Regions from separate parts of the Paenibacillus sp. DP01 genome, predicted to be linked through region 1. Evidence: predicted binding sites of a transcription regulator. Region 1 holds the regulator's gene; each other region holds the start of a gene.
The links. Region 1 encodes LexA, which represses DNA repair genes until DNA is damaged. Its sites were predicted from a motif close to CGAACATATGTTCG; they were not measured.
Positions count from the first base shown of each region.

Region 2: the regulator LexA is predicted to act here: its motif matches at 4,116-4,129, upstream of recA (recombinase RecA).
Region 3: the regulator LexA is predicted to act here: its motif matches at 1,688-1,701, upstream of ACH59B_RS15455 (DNA polymerase IV).

Region 1 is NZ_CP173059.1:3,155,423-3,161,166, forward strand. It holds gene ACH59B_RS13790 (HAD family hydrolase) at 1-704, opposite strand, end outside; gene ACH59B_RS13795 (hypothetical protein) at 861-1,370, opposite strand; gene ACH59B_RS13800 (DUF896 domain-containing protein) at 1,488-1,694, opposite strand; gene ACH59B_RS13805 (LysM peptidoglycan-binding domain-containing protein) at 1,803-2,171, opposite strand; gene lexA (transcriptional repressor LexA) at 2,361-2,987, shown strand; gene ACH59B_RS13815 (hypothetical protein) at 3,408-3,572, shown strand; gene ACH59B_RS13820 (hypothetical protein) at 3,614-3,754, shown strand; gene ACH59B_RS13825 (DUF2798 domain-containing protein) at 3,941-4,441, opposite strand; gene ACH59B_RS13830 (hypothetical protein) at 4,888-5,370, opposite strand; gene ACH59B_RS13835 (MarR family winged helix-turn-helix transcriptional regulator) at 5,532-5,744, opposite strand, start outside.
Region 2 is NZ_CP173059.1:2,304,485-2,310,228, forward strand. It holds gene ACH59B_RS10450 (helix-turn-helix domain-containing protein) at 1-926, shown strand, start outside; gene ACH59B_RS10455 (hypothetical protein) at 1,011-1,175, shown strand; gene ACH59B_RS10460 (YajQ family cyclic di-GMP-binding protein) at 1,321-1,812, shown strand; gene pgsA (CDP-diacylglycerol--glycerol-3-phosphate 3-phosphatidyltransferase) at 2,022-2,609, shown strand; gene ACH59B_RS10470 (competence/damage-inducible protein A) at 2,705-3,973, shown strand; gene recA (recombinase RecA) at 4,199-5,260, shown strand; gene ACH59B_RS10480 (regulatory protein RecX) at 5,471-5,744, shown strand, end outside.
Region 3 is NZ_CP173059.1:3,494,903-3,500,646, forward strand. It holds partial or broken gene polYB (DNA polymerase IV) at 1-154, shown strand, start outside; gene ACH59B_RS15455 (DNA polymerase IV) at 357-1,625, opposite strand; gene ACH59B_RS15460 (NAD(P)-dependent alcohol dehydrogenase) at 2,426-3,466, opposite strand; gene ACH59B_RS15465 (hypothetical protein) at 3,786-4,103, opposite strand; gene ACH59B_RS15470 (helix-turn-helix domain-containing protein) at 4,676-5,338, shown strand.

The sequences.
Region 1 (5,744 bases):
CGATTCAACCACACCGAATGTACACCAGCTGACAAAGCCCCTTGAATATCAGTCGTCAGCTTATCTCCTACCATTAAAGCTTGTCCAGGTTCAATTCCTAGAAGTCCCAAAGCATGCTGGAATATAGAAGGATCAGGCTTGCCCCGACCAAAAGAACCTGAAATGACAACATGATCAAAAAAAGGAGCCAATTGAGGAACTCCATCCAGCTTCTCCTGTTGTAGATCAGGGGAACCATTTGTCAGCAATAGCAGCTTGTATTGTCCCTTCAATTGATCCAGAATTTCAAACGTTTCTTCATATACATGTGGACGTGCACGTCTTTCCGAAGCAAATTGGGCAGCCAACTTTTCCGCCAACTCCTCATTATCTATCCCCAGTTGCTGAAGCCCTCTGCGCCATGATTCCTTACGATAAACAGGAGCCAACTGTTCCAATTGGCGGAATTCAGGTTGCTCACCTGCTGTAAAATTCGCCCACAGTCCTTCAAACGGATTAATGCCAATCATTTGAGTAAAACTAAAGGTTTCATAGGATTCATACAAAGCGCGCGCTTCCTTGCGTACGGCTTCTTCCAGCGTTTTCGGATCAGCGCCTGTTTCTCGGGAGCCTGTTTGACATGCTGCATCAAATGCCTCTTCTACACTACGTTCATCCCACAGAAGGGTATCATCAAGATCAAACATTATCGCCTGAATCGTCATACGAATTATCCACTCTCTTTCCACTGTATATGTAAGCTTGTCTGTTTGGTCACGAATCAGATCATTATGTGTGCCCATATTAAGCAAGTGGCCGCACCATGTTATATGAAAAATAACATCATACGGCCTTACTTACAGAGCTACAGGCTAAATCGGTTATTTCTTATCTACCTGTATCTGATTGGATAGTGCAAATTTTTCAAGGCGCTCTGCGATGGCATTTGTATCATAGCGTCCCAGTGATTTTGTGAAAATAAAATTACCGCCCTTCCCTTTTCTTTCAACGGTAACGTAACCCTTTTCAATTTTGATGGCTTTCATGTCCCCTGCCGTCATCGGCCGTTCTCTGCCACCTTTTAACATATAAAGGGTATCTTTTCCCACTTTTAAATAAGGACGGCGAATGAAGAAGATAACAGCCAGCATCAAGTACAAGCCAAATACCAGCCAATCCATTCCCCGCATGCCGGTCTTAGTCAAAAAGTAACTCATAAGCATGTACAATACAGCAAGACCAGCCAGCATGATTGGCACAGTAATATTACGGCCACGGAAAATGTCCATTGCTGAACCTGCGCCGTTAATGGTTTGAATGCCTTGTTTCTTGCGCGTTTTATTTAAATGCGCTGTGTTTTTACGTACTTTTCTTTCAAATGATCGGGCCATCTCTCAATTCCCTTCCCAATAAATATTACATTAAAACAATTGCCTTAAAGCTGATCTATATAGATACCAAGAAAGATACCTAATAACAAAAGGCAAATGATGCAGGCTTTAGCAACATTAATGCTTCAGCCCGCCATTTCCCTTCGACGTATCATCGTCCACAAATTCAATGGTTTCAAGTTGCTGCCGAAAATTACGGCGAATGTTGCCCAAATAAATTTCCCGAAGGTTGGCGCGCTCCGTGGTTTCCTCTTCCGTCAATCCTTCGGCTTTTGCTTTGCGCGCTAATTCATTAATGCGCTGTACCAAACTGTCTATATCCAAATTGTGTCCCCTCCATAAAAGCAAAGATATAATACACTTTGACATGTAGAAAAGAGCTTGTCAAGGCTCCCTCATTGCGCTCCTTGACAAGCTCTATAGTCTTATAGATCAGAAGGGTGGGAGCTTAAGTACCTGACCTGCCTGCACCCCCCGATCCTCCAAATCGTTAATACGTACAATTCCTTCAATATATACCCGTGTATCCATTCGTTTCGGTTTATGATTCACGGCAATCTTCCATAACGTATCTCCAGGTTGTACAGTCAGCTTAATCATTTCTTCATTGGAAACTGGAGGTGCTGCAAAAACCGTAAGTACACCTGCCCCTGCAACCCAAACGATAATTACTAGAATAAGAAGCTTGAGTAAAAGAGTATTGGTAAGAGCCTGTAACAAACGTACCTTACCCTCTTTTCGGGTCTCCTGTAAATTCTCTAAATTCATCGGAAAAATACTTTGATAAGTGCTATATTTCATAATTGGCCGCGTCCTCCAAACGTTTGTTCTTATGTTTTTCACAATATAACACGAACGTTTGTTTTGTTCAATAGAAAAGAGAACAAAAGTTCGTGAATATTTTTAGGGATTATTTAGAACTTATGTTTGTACGAACGGAGGTTCTATGCTATAATTTTCCCAAACGTTACTAAATGGGGTTGATACGGTATGTCTAAGATTTCGAGCCGCCAGCAGGCCATTCTTGAATTTATCCGCAATGAAGTGCGTCTAAAGGGATACCCCCCTTCTGTGCGCGAAATAGGCGAGGCAGTCGGATTGGCCTCCAGTTCTACGGTTCACGGTCATTTGGATCGTTTGGAGAAAAAAGGACTCATTCGCCGCGATCCTACGAAACCACGGGCTATTGAATTACTCGGTCAAGACGAATCGGATAACAGCAACTTGATTAATTACTCCATTAGTCGTGTTCCCGTCGTCGGCAAAGTAACCGCTGGTCTTCCTATTACGGCGACAGAAAATATTGAAGATTACTTTCCTCTTCCCCAACACTTTGTTGGTGAGGATAAAATATTCATGTTATCTGTTGTAGGCGAAAGCATGATTGAAGCTGGTATTGCTAACGGAGACTATGTAATCGTACGTCAGCAGCAGACTGCTGATAACGGAGACATTGTAGTAGCTATGACAGATGAAGACGAGGCTACAGTTAAAACCTTTTACAAAGAAAAAGATCATATCCGGCTTCAACCTGAAAATCCAGCCTTTGAGCCACTTCGACTGACACACGTCAGCATATTGGGCAAGGTTGTTGGACTCTTCCGGGACTTCCACTGATTTATCGTGCTTTCTTCCCCGTTATACTACCACGAATATAAAACCGGCCGCCTAGGCGAGCCGGTTTTATATTTTTGTTATATTTACTATGTATGTGTCTCCAACTATTCTTTCCTTTTCAGCAACCTATATTGTCTCTACTATTATATCCGCCCCATATCCGAGATAGTTCCACTCTGATCTTAAACTGTTTACTTTTATTAGCTAAACAAATGGAAATTTGACACATATGAACCTACGGTGGCCTTCCTCTATAACGTAAAGTTGGGAAGGCGAACGCAGGCTAGCATGAGCTTTTTTTGTTAAACATTTAGGAACATAGGTACTAGCTTCTTTTTGTCTTTAGTAGATTTATGCTGATACATTACTAGCACAATTGACATATGTATATAGCAGACCTAAAGCAAAGGAGTTATGCAGATGATCAGAAATAGAGTTAAAACGTATAAGCATCGCATCGGGAAAAACAGATATCTGGTCGTTAAAGTCTTTCAAGCCGCAGCTGCTAAAACAGGAAGCGGAAATGCACTCGCAACTAACGCATTAAATATCAAAATTTCCAAGCGTAAGCATAAACATCATTAAGATTTAACCGTACCTTCATTTCTTTGAAGGGAGGTGATATTATGAGCAGAAGACACAGCAACCGTGAATTGAGAAGAAGAAGATTAAACATCCGTTCCAACCAAAGAGCCAATGCGCGTGCAAGAGGTAACGCACTGGCTGTTAATCTGTTTAGCGTGAATGATGGACAACGCAGACGTTAATAATTATTTTCAAGCAAAAAGCAGGAAGAATTCTTCCTGCTTTTTTTGTGTTAAATAATACACCAAACTACCAATCCCGCCAGTTATAGCTTCCTCAAACTTGTATCCGATTTTCATAACTTAAACATTTCTAGCTGTAAAACCATTCATTAGCTTAACATTGCTGCAATGGATTTGCTCTATTATTTAATTTAATACTTTTTTATAAGGTCCCACTTGCCCGCTTTTCTTTATAAATTTTATAAACAAGGCTCGAACAACAGGACCCATAACCAATAATTGTAATGGATAGGCCACAACAAAGTTCTTTATAAAAATTTCTAAATAGGCTTCAAATAATGAATGATCGCCAATACCCTGACTTAGAATTGAAGTTAATAAACCGTAGAAAGACATAGAACAGGCCATTCCGAACACCATACATGTTGAAATCGTGATAATTAAAAATATTTTTTTGGATTTATCAAAAGGTAGACTTAAAGCAACTTTTTTTGCTACAGGATCCACGATATATAAATCTAATATGAGCGCTATAATAAATCCAATTAGAAATTCAACAGCAATGGTAATCAAGCTAATTTTTCCAATCAATCCGTTAATCAAAAGATTATAGAAGGTCATAATAACGACCATTCCAAAACACATAATAACCCCAAAGTAAAAGCTTTCCTTTTTAGTTGTTGGCATTTAATTCAACCTTTCATTTTTGGATGTGATTATTTTAGCTGCAACCAAATTTTCATGTAAGTGAACTTTTTATGAACATATCGTAACAAACAAAGACAAGTAAGGAATATTCTTCACAACTAATGAACTATGTACAAAATCATTACACATTTATAGCATTAAATACAAATAATAAAAAATATCTCTATTACTTTGTATGGCTCCAATGGAGATTATGCTACCGCTACACTCGATGGAAGTTTTGAAGGCCCTACCCGTTGGCTTAGTGATGGCGTTTTTCCAGATTTCGAAACACTTTTCCCTTCTTAAGAACACTACTTTCAACAATTTTCTAAAAGACTCTGTCAATAGTTGATGAAGTCTTATTTTATATTGAAAAATCCCCACTACCTTAGCTGGTCGGCGGGGATTTCGCTTATTTATAGTATTTACTTATACTACACATTCTAATATTTGATTATAGCTGATCCTGCTTTAACCCACTCTTTGGATTCTAGTTGAATCCATCCATATACAGGTGAGTCAGAGTTGATTTTTTGTTTTATCAGTGAAAGGTTTTCATAGTTGCTGGAACTGTAAAGCGACCCTGTCTTTGGCGCAACTTTTACTGTCAGAATATTTTTTATATTTGGTTCTTCATCAGTACTAGTCCAGACTAATCGATTGTAATAATTAGTGTTAAACGGGTTTTCTAAACCACTAATCGAAAATTTCACTCTTTTCCCGACAATAGATACATCTGTATATGCTGTGTCATCTTTAAAAATTACTAATTGAGATGAAACTAATTCCTGATTTAAAGAGTTTGTATAGGTGTCATGGGTGACGCTTGCTACATCTGCCGAGGCTGATAGCGGGGACAAAACTGAAAATAAGAGAGCAATTGTGGAGAAACATAAAGTAGTTTTCCTTCCTAATTTCATACTCATTATTTTCATCCTTTCCTTCCTATTTATCTTCATCCATAAACATACGGCTTATTGATTGTCAAAGTAAGGGGAGCTTTGTCTGACATAAAAAATACACATTCGGGTAGATTTCATTATCCACTTCTACTCTATATCCAAACTCCTTACATGCGGGTCACTTCTTAAGGTTGTGATCCGTGGCGATGGAGTCCATTAAATTGCCTAAGCATTTGGTTAAAATTATGAAGCTCAGCATCTTCCCAGTCCGAAATTCGTTCATAGAAAACGGACTCTTTCTCCTTAAGCGCATCAATTAATTTTTGCTGTCCATGCTCAGTAAGAGATAATACAATTCCTCGTCCATCACTTCGGGAGGCCTCTCTGTTCAAATACCC
Region 2 (5,744 bases), 850 kb from region 1:
ACGCCGAAACGGTTGGGTTGAATCCCGATGAGCTTCTGGAAGGGCACCAAAGCAATGTGCCTGAACCTGAACCGGAAGCAGTCATGGAGCCTGTTACACAAAAACGCTCCAGCCGTCCCGCGACGATCGGCAATCTTAAATGGTTGCCTACAGCGTTAATGTGGCTTTTTCTAGTTCTCATTGTTGGGGTTATTTATGCTTATTGGGTGAGTAACAACCATTCCACTCCAAAAACAGCAGAAAATACAACGCCGATTACAACACCAAGTACACCAAGTACAACACCTAACACAACGCCAAGTACGACACCAAACACGTCTACTCCAAATACAACTACGACACCGAATAATGGTCAGACAACGGCACCAAATGGTGCTGGCGGGCAGACCCCTGATACGGGAAAAACCGGGGAAACCCAGCCAAGTGGTACGGGAACTACAGATGCGACTACTCCAAATCCTGGTCAGCAGCCGGATACGACTACGCCAGCGCAGGGAGTAACTGTGGCTCAGGATGGTAAGCAAGGCAAGACGACGATCTTCAAAGTCTCCAGTGCAACGGGGGCCACGGTCAAGGTTGATATTAAAGCAACGGGCGAAAGCTGGCTTGAGGTGTACAAGGGACAAAATTCCCGTGGAGAAAAGCTGAGCTATGGTATGACTAAAAGTGGAGATGCCATGTCTTTCGATATCGGTCCAGAAGGCTTATATATCAAATCAGGACGGTCTTCTGCCACGGATATTTCCGTCGCCGGCCAACCGATAACCGATAATAAATCGACGACTCGGGTGTTGATACAGCAAGGGGAAGCTTCTTCCACTGGAGCGAGTACTGGGGTGACGGGTTCAACGGATACGACGACAAATGGTAGTACGGATACTCCACAAAGTGGGACAGATTCTAGTACAACTACTGATGGTGAATAAACGCCTTGTTGCGGGGAAATACTAATGACTGTAATTCTTGGAAAGTCAGTCATTTCATTTTCCGCAAAGTGAGGTGTATACGTTATGACCGTCAGCTGGATTGTGACTGGGCTCGGGATTATTGTCAGTTTACTGGGCTATTATCTAACACCGAATGCATGGGGCTATGGCATATTAGGCTTTGGTCTTGCTCACATTGTGCTTGGAATTTTGGATATGTTTAGAAATCCAACACGAAGTCACTATTAGAAAAGTTAAACTGCAATTGTAAATAAAGGCGTTTTTGTCGGGGAACTGGCAAGAACGCCTTTTTAGTGAACGGATTATTGGATTTTTGTAAATGACTAGCCTATAATTAGATATTGAACTTTGTTGTGGAAAGGAAAGTGAAACGATGGCTTCAGAAAATTCATTTGATATCGTCTCCAAAATGGATATGCAGGAGTTAACAAATGCGGTTCATCAGACGGAGCGTGAAATTGAAACGAGATTTGATTTCAAGGGGAGCAAAAGTAGCCTCAAGCTTGAGAAAGATGCTCTTACGATTGCATCGGAAGATGAATACAAGCTGAATGCGGTGATTGATATTTTGCAATCTAAAATGGTCAAACGAGGTCTATCCCTTAAAAATGTGGAATTTGGAAAATTGGAACCAGCCTCTTTAGGTTCAGTGCGTCAGCGTCTTTCTCTTAAGCAGGGAATTGATCAGGATAACGCCAAAAAAATTAATATCCTTATTCGGGATTCCAAGCTAAAAGTGAAAAGTCAGATTCAAGGTGATCAAATTCGAGTAACTGGAAAAAACAGGGATGACCTACAGGCCATTATTCAATTGCTGCGGAAAGCTGATCTGCCGTTGGAGCTTCAATTTACAAACATGAAATAAGCCGTTTTCTCTCATAGATTTTGTAGGACTAAACGTTGCTTGATGTGCAGCAGGTTATTTTGACATGCGTTTTGCGCCATATTATACTTGTAACGAAAATGCAGACATTAAGGTGTATAACGCTCGTCGAAAGCGATTTTACATAGGATTGATTTCAATCCGAAAGCTGCCATTTGTAATCAAGTACGATAATCAGGGGAGAGTGTGTTGTGAATTTACCCAACAGAATTACAATAACGCGGATTTGCCTTATCCCGGTGATGATGCTGGCTTTGCTGGTGGATTTTGATTTTTATCCGCCACCGATTGAGATCGGTGCTTTCAAGCTGCCGTATAATCAGCTGATTGCGGCTATTATTTTCCTTGTAGCAGCCAGCACAGACGGCCTTGACGGATATTTGGCTCGTAAAAATAATATGGTCACCAATTTGGGCAAGCTGTTGGACCCCCTTGCTGATAAGCTGTTGGTAACTGCTATTTTGGTTTCTTTGGTAGAAATGGGAAAAATTGATTCATGGGTTGTCGTTGTGATTGTCAGTCGTGAGTTTGCGGTTACGGGTCTAAGACAGATCGCTTTATTGGATGGCTCTGTGGTTGCTGCAAGCAATTGGGGGAAATTAAAGACGATCATCCAGATCGTTGCTATTGTAGCACTGCTCATTAATAATTTCCCGTTTGTTTTTCTGGGTATTCCGTTTGATTTAATAGCGATATGGGCAGCTGTGTTAATCACCATTTATTCGGGTATTGATTACTTTGTAAAGAATATCCATTTGCTGAGCTCCTCTAAAGTGTAACAGGATAAATCTTATGGAAACAGCAATAGGGACTTAACTTATTGCTGTTTCTTTACATAATTCCCACAATATATGCATCATAGGAGGACGAATTGATGAAAGCTGAAATCATTGCAGTAGGAACAGAGTTATTACTTGGACAAATAGTAAATACAAATGCCCAATATTTATCACAAGAGCTAGCTACAATCGGAATTGATGTATATTTTCAGACTGTAGTTGGCGATAACATGGATCGACTTCAGGAAGCGGTACGACTTGCTCAGAAGCGTGCGGATATTATTTTGTTTTCTGGTGGGCTGGGACCAACTCAGGACGATTTGACAAAAGATGCGATAGCGGCTGTATTGGGGCGGAAATTGCAGATAGATCGTCTTGCCATGGACAAGCTTGATCAGTTTTTCCGGAACCGCGGGGTCGAAATGACCGAGAATAACCGCCGGCAGGCGCTTTCTATTGAAGGAGCCACTCCGCTTGAAAATGAGACAGGTTTAGCTATAGGGGATGCAATTGCACAGGACGGTAAATTTTATGTGGTTTTGCCCGGACCGCCTAAGGAGCTTAAACCTATGTTTGCAAATCATGCCAAACCATGGTTGCTTCAGCAGGCATTGAGCGGTGAGGAGATGCCGATTTATTCGAAAATGCTAAAATTTGCAGGGATCGGTGAGTCAGCTCTTGAAACTCGCTTGCTAGATCTGATCCAATCCCAGACGGACCCCACGATTGCTCCTTATGCCAAGGAAGGGGAAGTTACGATCCGTATATCCACCAAGGCGGCCAGTGAGAGTGAAGCTTTAATTAAGCTGACTGCCACGGAAGTACAAATTCAACAACGTCTTTCCGAATATATGTATGCAAGTGAAGATGTTACGCTGGAGAAGGTGATTGTAGATTTAATGGCCAAACGCGGACTCACTGTGAGTGCGGCGGAAAGCTGTACAGGCGGTATGCTGATGGAACACATCACTTCTATACCTGGCAGTGCTGTTATGTTTCAAGGTGGAATCGTGTGTTATTCCAATGAAATGAAGATGAAATTGCTCAATGTGCCCTATGATTATTTGGAAGGCGACCATGCGCCAGGCGCAGTGAGTAAGGAAGTAGCCCTTGTGCTTGCAGAGCAGGCAAGAATGATTATGGACAGTGATTTCGGACTTTCCGTTACTGGTGTAGCTGGGCCCGGATATTCCGAGCGGAAGCCAGTCGGTCTGGTATATATTGGTATTGCTCAGCGTGACAAGGAAACGGAGGCATATGAGCTAAATTTAAGCGGTAACCGTGAGACCATCCGTTTGCGATCCGTCAAAGCTATCTTGTACAGATTGTGGCGTCGATTGGTAGAGAACGAGAAACTCTCTTAATTATCGATGAGTTGTTTTAGATAGATATTCATGATATAATCTTCTTATCGGAAGAACCGTTGCAAAGCTTTTTGCCAGCGGTTCTTTTTTCGTTTTATGAGAAAGGTTTAATTATAGAAGAGAGTTGTGGGAAATAAAAAAACGAATGTATGTTCGAAAAAATGCTTGGCAAGCGTGTCAAAACAAGGTATTATTAAAGTACAAACAATGAAGGATGTGAGTTTATTGTCAGATCGTCGTGCTGCGCTGGATATGGCGCTCCGTCAAATAGAAAAGCAATTTGGTAAAGGTTCCATTATGAAGTTGGGTGAGTCTACCCACATGCAAGTGGAAACAATCCCCAGTGGTTCGATTGCTTTGGATATTGCGTTAGGAACGGGCGGCTTTCCAAGAGGCCGGATTATTGAAGTATATGGACCGGAATCATCCGGTAAAACGACAGTAGCTCTTCATGCTATCGCAGAGGTGCAAAAAACAGGCGGACAAGCCGCCTTTATCGATGCCGAGCATGCGCTTGATCCGTCGTATGCGAGCAAGCTGGGTGTCAATATTGATGAGTTGTTACTATCGCAACCAGATACAGGTGAGCAGGCATTGGAGATTGCCGAAGCTCTTGTGCGTAGTGGGGCAGTGGATATTATCGTCATAGACTCTGTAGCGGCACTTGTACCGAAGGCAGAGATTGAAGGCGAAATGGGAGATTCCCATGTCGGTCTTCAAGCGCGTTTGATGTCACAGGCATTACGTAAGCTGTCTGGAGCCATTAATAAATCGAAAACCATTGCTATTTTTATCAACCAGCTCCGTGAAAAAGTAGGTGTTATGTTCGGTAACCCTGAAACTACACCAGGTGGACGTGCTTTGAAGTTTTACTCTACGGTACGTTTGGATGTTCGTCGTATCGAAAGCTTGAAAATGGGTAACGACATCGTGGGTAACCGCACACGTATTAAAGTCGTGAAGAACAAAGTTGCGCCTCCTTTCCGTCAGGCCGAAGTGGATATTATGTACGGTGAGGGTATTTCCAAAGAAGGAAGCTTGATTGACATCGGTACGGAGCATGACATTGTCGACAAGAGCGGAGCTTGGTATTCCTACGAAGGCGAGCGCCTTGGTCAGGGACGTGAGAATGCAAAGCAATTTTTGAAGGAAAATCCGAACATTGCTAGTACGATCGAGCAAAAAATCCGGGTGGCCAGTAATTTGATTACAACAATTGCTCCACCGACAGAAGAAGAGTTAGCGCAGGAGGCCAAGGAAGAACAGGAATTGCTGGAGCTTGAATAAGCTTGCCTGAGACTTCGCTTTTGATCTGTCATGTGAACTGTAGCCTAGGGATTATGGTACAGTCCGTTTGAATAGCATAATTCTGATGCCCTGCACAGTTGTGCAGGGCATTTTTGCATCAAATAAAGTCTGCTTTGTCAGCAGAATCTAACTTTTGCGTAGCAGGTGATCATAGGCTGCTTTCGTGAATTTCAAAGTGAGGGAAACATAGTGCAGTTGGACGATAAAGATGAATACACTTCGGAAGAAGATAAACAGCAAGGGATTTCTCTTTTTCCAGATCATGAGGAATTGATGATTACTAGAGTGGAGCAGGGGCAGAGACGCAACCGTGGAAGATACATCATTCATTTTGGTCCATATTCACTGTCTGTATTGGAAGATGTAATGATCAAGTACAACATGTTCAAAGGAACGTCATTCGTCAAAAAAGAACTAGAAGATATCGTTCTGGCAGATGAAAAACAACAGGCTTATGTACATG
Region 3 (5,744 bases), 340 kb from region 1:
AATCTATAATGAGTATACGGATTTGGTTGAGGTTTTCAGCATTGATGAACAATTTCTGGATATGAGCGGAAGTCTCTCCCTGTTCGGAGATCCGTTGAGTATTGCAAGTGAAATTCAGCGGAAAGTGCTGGGACAAACAGGAGTATGGACTCGAACCGAAGGAAAAGTATAAAACACAGCTAAAATACCAAATAGCATTGTAGTATTAACAAAGTCCAGCAATAATTTTCTAGACTTTAATTCAAAGATTAACAGTTTTTTAGTTTTACCTGTTTCCCAAGAACCCTTCAGACCAATATGTAGTGGGATCTGACCTTGCTCTAGTAATTCTAAATTACATCAGTATATCCCTTCATTTATTTATAATGCCCCCCGATTTTTAGGGATCTCTCCAGTGCCTGACCAGCTTGGGTCAAAGAGGACGCTCTTACGATAGCTGCGCTACCATAGCGTTCTTTAATTTTATCTGTTGCTTCTTCCAAGGAGCGGATACGCTCATGATCCTCAAAGAAGGAAAGTTGATAAGTTTGGTCGTCAACCAACCCACTTAAAGTGACACCTAAGCGTCGTATCGGCATACCGTTCCAAAAATTATAAAATATTTTTTTTGCTGCGTTGTACACTTTATTCGTATTGTTAGTCGGATCTGTAAGCTTCATTTGCCTGGAAAATCCGGTGGGAGCCTCATATGGGCTACATATACAACTAACGGTCACGACAGAGCCCATGCACCCCTTACGACGACTGTCTCGACAAACTTCTTCCGAGAGTTCAAGCAGGATGGTCTCTACTTCATTTGGTTCCAGATAATCTTGGGGTAGGGTCATCATATGGCTTACCGACTTTTGTGGAGAACTGAAGGTATACGGAGCTACAGGACTCTCATCTAGACCATTGGCTGTTTTCCACATGACCTCCGCCTGTATATCCGACTGTTTTCCAAAACGAGCGCGAAATTTAGACTTAAGATCTGGTAGAGAGGTTCTAGCGATATCTCCAATGGTTGTCATACCAAGCCGCTCAAAATGGGACGACATCCGCGAACCTACCCCAAACATTTTATTAACTGGCTGTGGCCAGAGCAGCTGCTCTAATTCTGTCTTGGGCAACGTGAATATACCGCTTTTAATTTTTTTAGCCCAAATATCGGTTGCGCTTTTGGCAAGAACCTTATTGGAACTGATTCCTATTCGTACCCAAACCCCGGTTTGTAAAAGAACCTTCTTTTGAATTTCTCTTGCAACGGTTAAAGAATCTCCAAAAATTTTAAAACTACCCGAAATGTCCAGAAACTGCTCATCGATACTAAACACCTCTACCAGGTCAGTGTATTCCTTGTATATATCCGTAATTGCTAAAGAGACATCGATATAGTGTTTCATACGGGGACGGACGATCACAAGCTCAGGACACTTCTTGAGGGCTTCACCGAGCCGTTCTGCTGTAGACACCCCGAAACTTTTGGCCATAGGACATGCTGCTAAAATAATTCCAGACCTGCGTGCAGGATCGCCTGCTACCGCAAGCGGTTTATTTTTATACTCTGGGTAGGAAGCTTTTTCTACACTCGCATAAAAACTCTGGCAATCCGCCAAAAGAATTGTCCGCTCAGTTGTTTTAGTCATGCTGCACCCTCCAAAAAAACGATCATATACATACGAACATGTATTCTTATTTATTATAAAGCCAAACATTAGTTCTGTATTCAGGTAATTTATAGGATTATGTAAATTAATCATCAATGATTGGGTATCTGGTACGAGCGTGAATCATCACATTATTTCTGTGATCATAAAGGCCAAGAAAGCTTAATGTGCTCGTGGGGGATGAGGATCGGAACGGAATTCTGGTTGGCTGGGCTTCATCTTTTAAATGTCAACAAAAATAAAGAACCAATGTATAACATTTTATCTTGTCTTGAAAAAGCGGAAACTTGGTATACACATTTGAATTCCATTAAAAAAAGGTTTTCTTCAACGATGTCGTAGGTACATTTCCGCTGTATGAACTGAATTCCATGACATTTATAGTTCCCAATGTACTTTTAATTTCTTAAAAAAGCTCTAGTAAGCTGTGCTTTGTTAGTAATATCCGCAGCAAAACCTTGAGCCTCAATTTAGTTAATTGCTCAGTATACTGTCTAGTTTCTCTTATGTTCTTGAAATCATAGCAATACGAAATCCGTGTTTACCAAACGTCTTAGCCAGTGAAAAGTCCAATCCGGGATCTGCTCCAACTATGACCAATGTTATCAATGCAAATTCACTTCTTCTCTTTTTAAATTCTTATGAGCTAATTTACTAGCGTATTTATAAATTAGAAAAGCGGACGAGCAGCAATTCGTCCGCTCTATTGTAAGTCCTGTCTTTCAGATAAGTGCTTTTGATGATGTTTGTGTCTATTGAGTTATCCTCGAAAATACGACTTAAAAGGTAGATGTATCAATAACAAATCGATATCGTACATCATTTCGGATAAGTCGCTCAAAAGCTTCGTTGATTTGATTGGTGTGAATTACCTCAATTTCAGGGACAATACCATGCTCTGCGGAGAAATCAAGCATTTCTTGGGTTTCAAGAAGATCGCCTCCAGGCGTTGCTGCAATTCTGCGACGACCCATAAGCAAACTGAGCGTATTAAATTGGTTCGGCTTACCGGAATCACCAATGATAACAAACGTACCATTTATATTAAGCATGGATACGTAAGCATCTAAATTAAGACTTGCAGAGGTCGTGTTGAAAATCACATCAAATTGACTAGCTAGCGTCGAGAATGTGTCAGGATCGTTCGTTGCATAGTAATGATCGGCGCCAAAACTTAGCGCATCGCTTTTCTTATCCATTGTCTGACTCAAGGCCGTAACTTCAGCTCCTAATGCATGGGCATATTTGATAGCTAGGTGGCCGATACCTCCAATACCGACGATAGCGACTTTTTTGCCTGGACCTACTCCCCAATGTTTCAAAGGATAGTAAGCCGTAGCTCCTGCACAGAGTAGTGGACTGGCAACATCTAAGCCCAAACTATCTGGGATCTGAAGTACGTAATTTTGCTTCACTACAATTTTTTGACTGTAACTACCGTAAGTAATATTTCCATCGTAGTCTACGGAATTATACATCATGACCATGCCCTTTTTACAGAACATATTCTCACCACGTAGGCAATTCTCGCACTCTCCACAAGAGTTCACGAGAGGCCCTACTCCAACCTGGTCACCCACTACAAACTTAGTTACTTCCGTTCCAACCGCTTCTACAATTCCTGTCATTTCATGACCGGGAACCATTGGGAATTGAGAGTAACCTCCATCATTATGGACCATATGAACATCGGTGTGGCATACACCACTATACTTAATATCGATTAGAACATCATCTGGGCGCAGTTCCCTCCGTTCAATCATCGTCCGTTCAAATGGCGCATTCGCACTGAGAACACTCAATGCATGAACTTTACACATACTTGTTATACCCCTTTCATTTTTCATATTATATATTTCAGATATTAGCTAAATTGTTGTATTTGAATTGTATTCGTATCCCTATCTCATCCCCCTTCATACACTATTTCCAGCCTACACTTAGGTACAGCGTGATAACGCATCTAAGGTTGTCTTAATGGATACTTATAGTTTAAAACTCCAGATCTATGGTTAACATAGCCTGATTACAGACAAAGTTGTCCCTATTACTGATTATTAGGAAAGAAAATGAATACAAAAAGCCCCTCAACTTCAGGAAAGCAGAGGGGCCATCGTAAACCTTATTATTGCTCCGTACTTATTTATTCATATAAGGGCTAATAACCTTTTGGCAGTAATCCCAAACTTTTATTTCGTTTTCTACAGAATAATATCGATCCCGTGGTTTTTCCTCCTTCATGTTACCAAAGAATTTCCCATTAACCTTTTCTACTTCTTGTGATGTGGCCAAATATACGGTTGTAGCAGCTCCTTTTTCTGGCGTATTCATGAATGGAAGTGCCAACTTAAACACTATATTATTAATAAAACCTTTATCGTTGTCTTGTCCAAATCTAGTCGCAACAGCACCAGGATGTAACACGTTCGCAGTTATATTTTTCAGTCCCCTTCTCATTAGTTCAGCTGACCAGTGTCTTGTGATTCAAATCGTATACAATTTGGAGGATGCATACGCACCGGACGAGGTGTAGTCCTTTTCCAACTGTAAATCGCTGAAATCTGGTTTTTTGGCAATCCTATGTGTTGCGGAAGAGGTATTAATGATCCTTGCTGAGGGGCTTTTTGAAAGAACATCTAATAATAACTCTGTTAAGAGCAATGGTGAAAATACATTAAGGGTCTCTGTGCTTTGTTTTGATTCCGTCCATGAATGATCACAGTGTGTCCCTACTTTGCCATGGTTTTCGCCGCAACTTTTCCGATTCCATCAGTAGCTCCAGTAATAAGGATGATTTTTGTAATCATCGTAATTCTCCTTTTCATTTAAGTAATATATTTATACTGCAACCCATTCGATTAGGTACATATCCAGGTTACTGATGATATTGTCCAGATTACTGATAAATAGTTCTGTAATTCAAACAAGTTTATCGTGGATTAGACTATGTCTTACTTGAAATTCAAAGGATATGATAAGAAGAGCTTTCTATTTGCGAGGAATTGTTTTGTTCATAAGGAGGGCAAATCATGTTAACGGTTGAATCAATATCTGACTTACATGAATTACTCGGATACAATAAACCTAAACATCCATTAATTACTGCGATGAATTTTGAAAATGCTAATCCATCGGAAACCATGTTTTTTGAATACGAAGCAAATGAAGCCTTGCAGCTCTCTGAACAAGAGAGAGAGACGATTGAACGTATAGTGAAGAACATTGAGGATGAATACAGTAAAAATATAGACCTTTACACGAAAGAACTCGTTGTGTCCAATTTAGAATTACTCTTAAATTACGCTAAACGCTTTTATGGCAGGCAATTTATCACTAGAGCAGTGGTTTATAAAGACGCCGTCACCAAGTTCGAAGAGCTTTTAAATGAACTGTGTACAGTGGATATTATTGAAAGATCAGGTACACCAAGTGTAAAAGGCCTGGCTCAAGCAATGGGGTATTCACCTAATTATCTTTCGGACATGCTAAAAAAAGAAACCGGTAGAACAGCTCAGGATTTTATCAAATCCAGGGTGCTGGAACTTGCAGAAAACTTGCTTTTAACGACTAAAGAGCCTATTCATCAAATTGCTGAGAAGCTTGGATTTGAACAGCCTTCTAGCTTCACAAAATTTATAAAAACGCACTTAGGTTTGAGTCCAATGGATTTCAGAAGACAGCATTTGGTATGAATAAAATTAAAAAAGGGTTTGTCTCTATGTTTATTTTGAGACAAGCCTTTTTCCTAATGTTCATCCTATCCATCGAAATAGAATAAAAACATTATATTGACACTTTTTGAGCCTCTCAAAACTGTAAAACATCATTGCATTTATTAATTATTATAAAATACAACTAAATAAGCTTGTCCGAATAACACACCTATCTTAAACACCTGTAATCAGGAAGTATGCGCAACGAAATTTCTGCCATGTACAAAGCTGTCTGTCACATATATTAATGCACCACATTTATGACTGTAGTAAAGTACAGTAAACCGATGACCTATCATAAAACTGCTTTTACAGCGGGAGATGTTATTTCAATCTCAAAAGCTACTCACCTGAAAACTACTTCCTTTGACAGTGATTGCGCGTC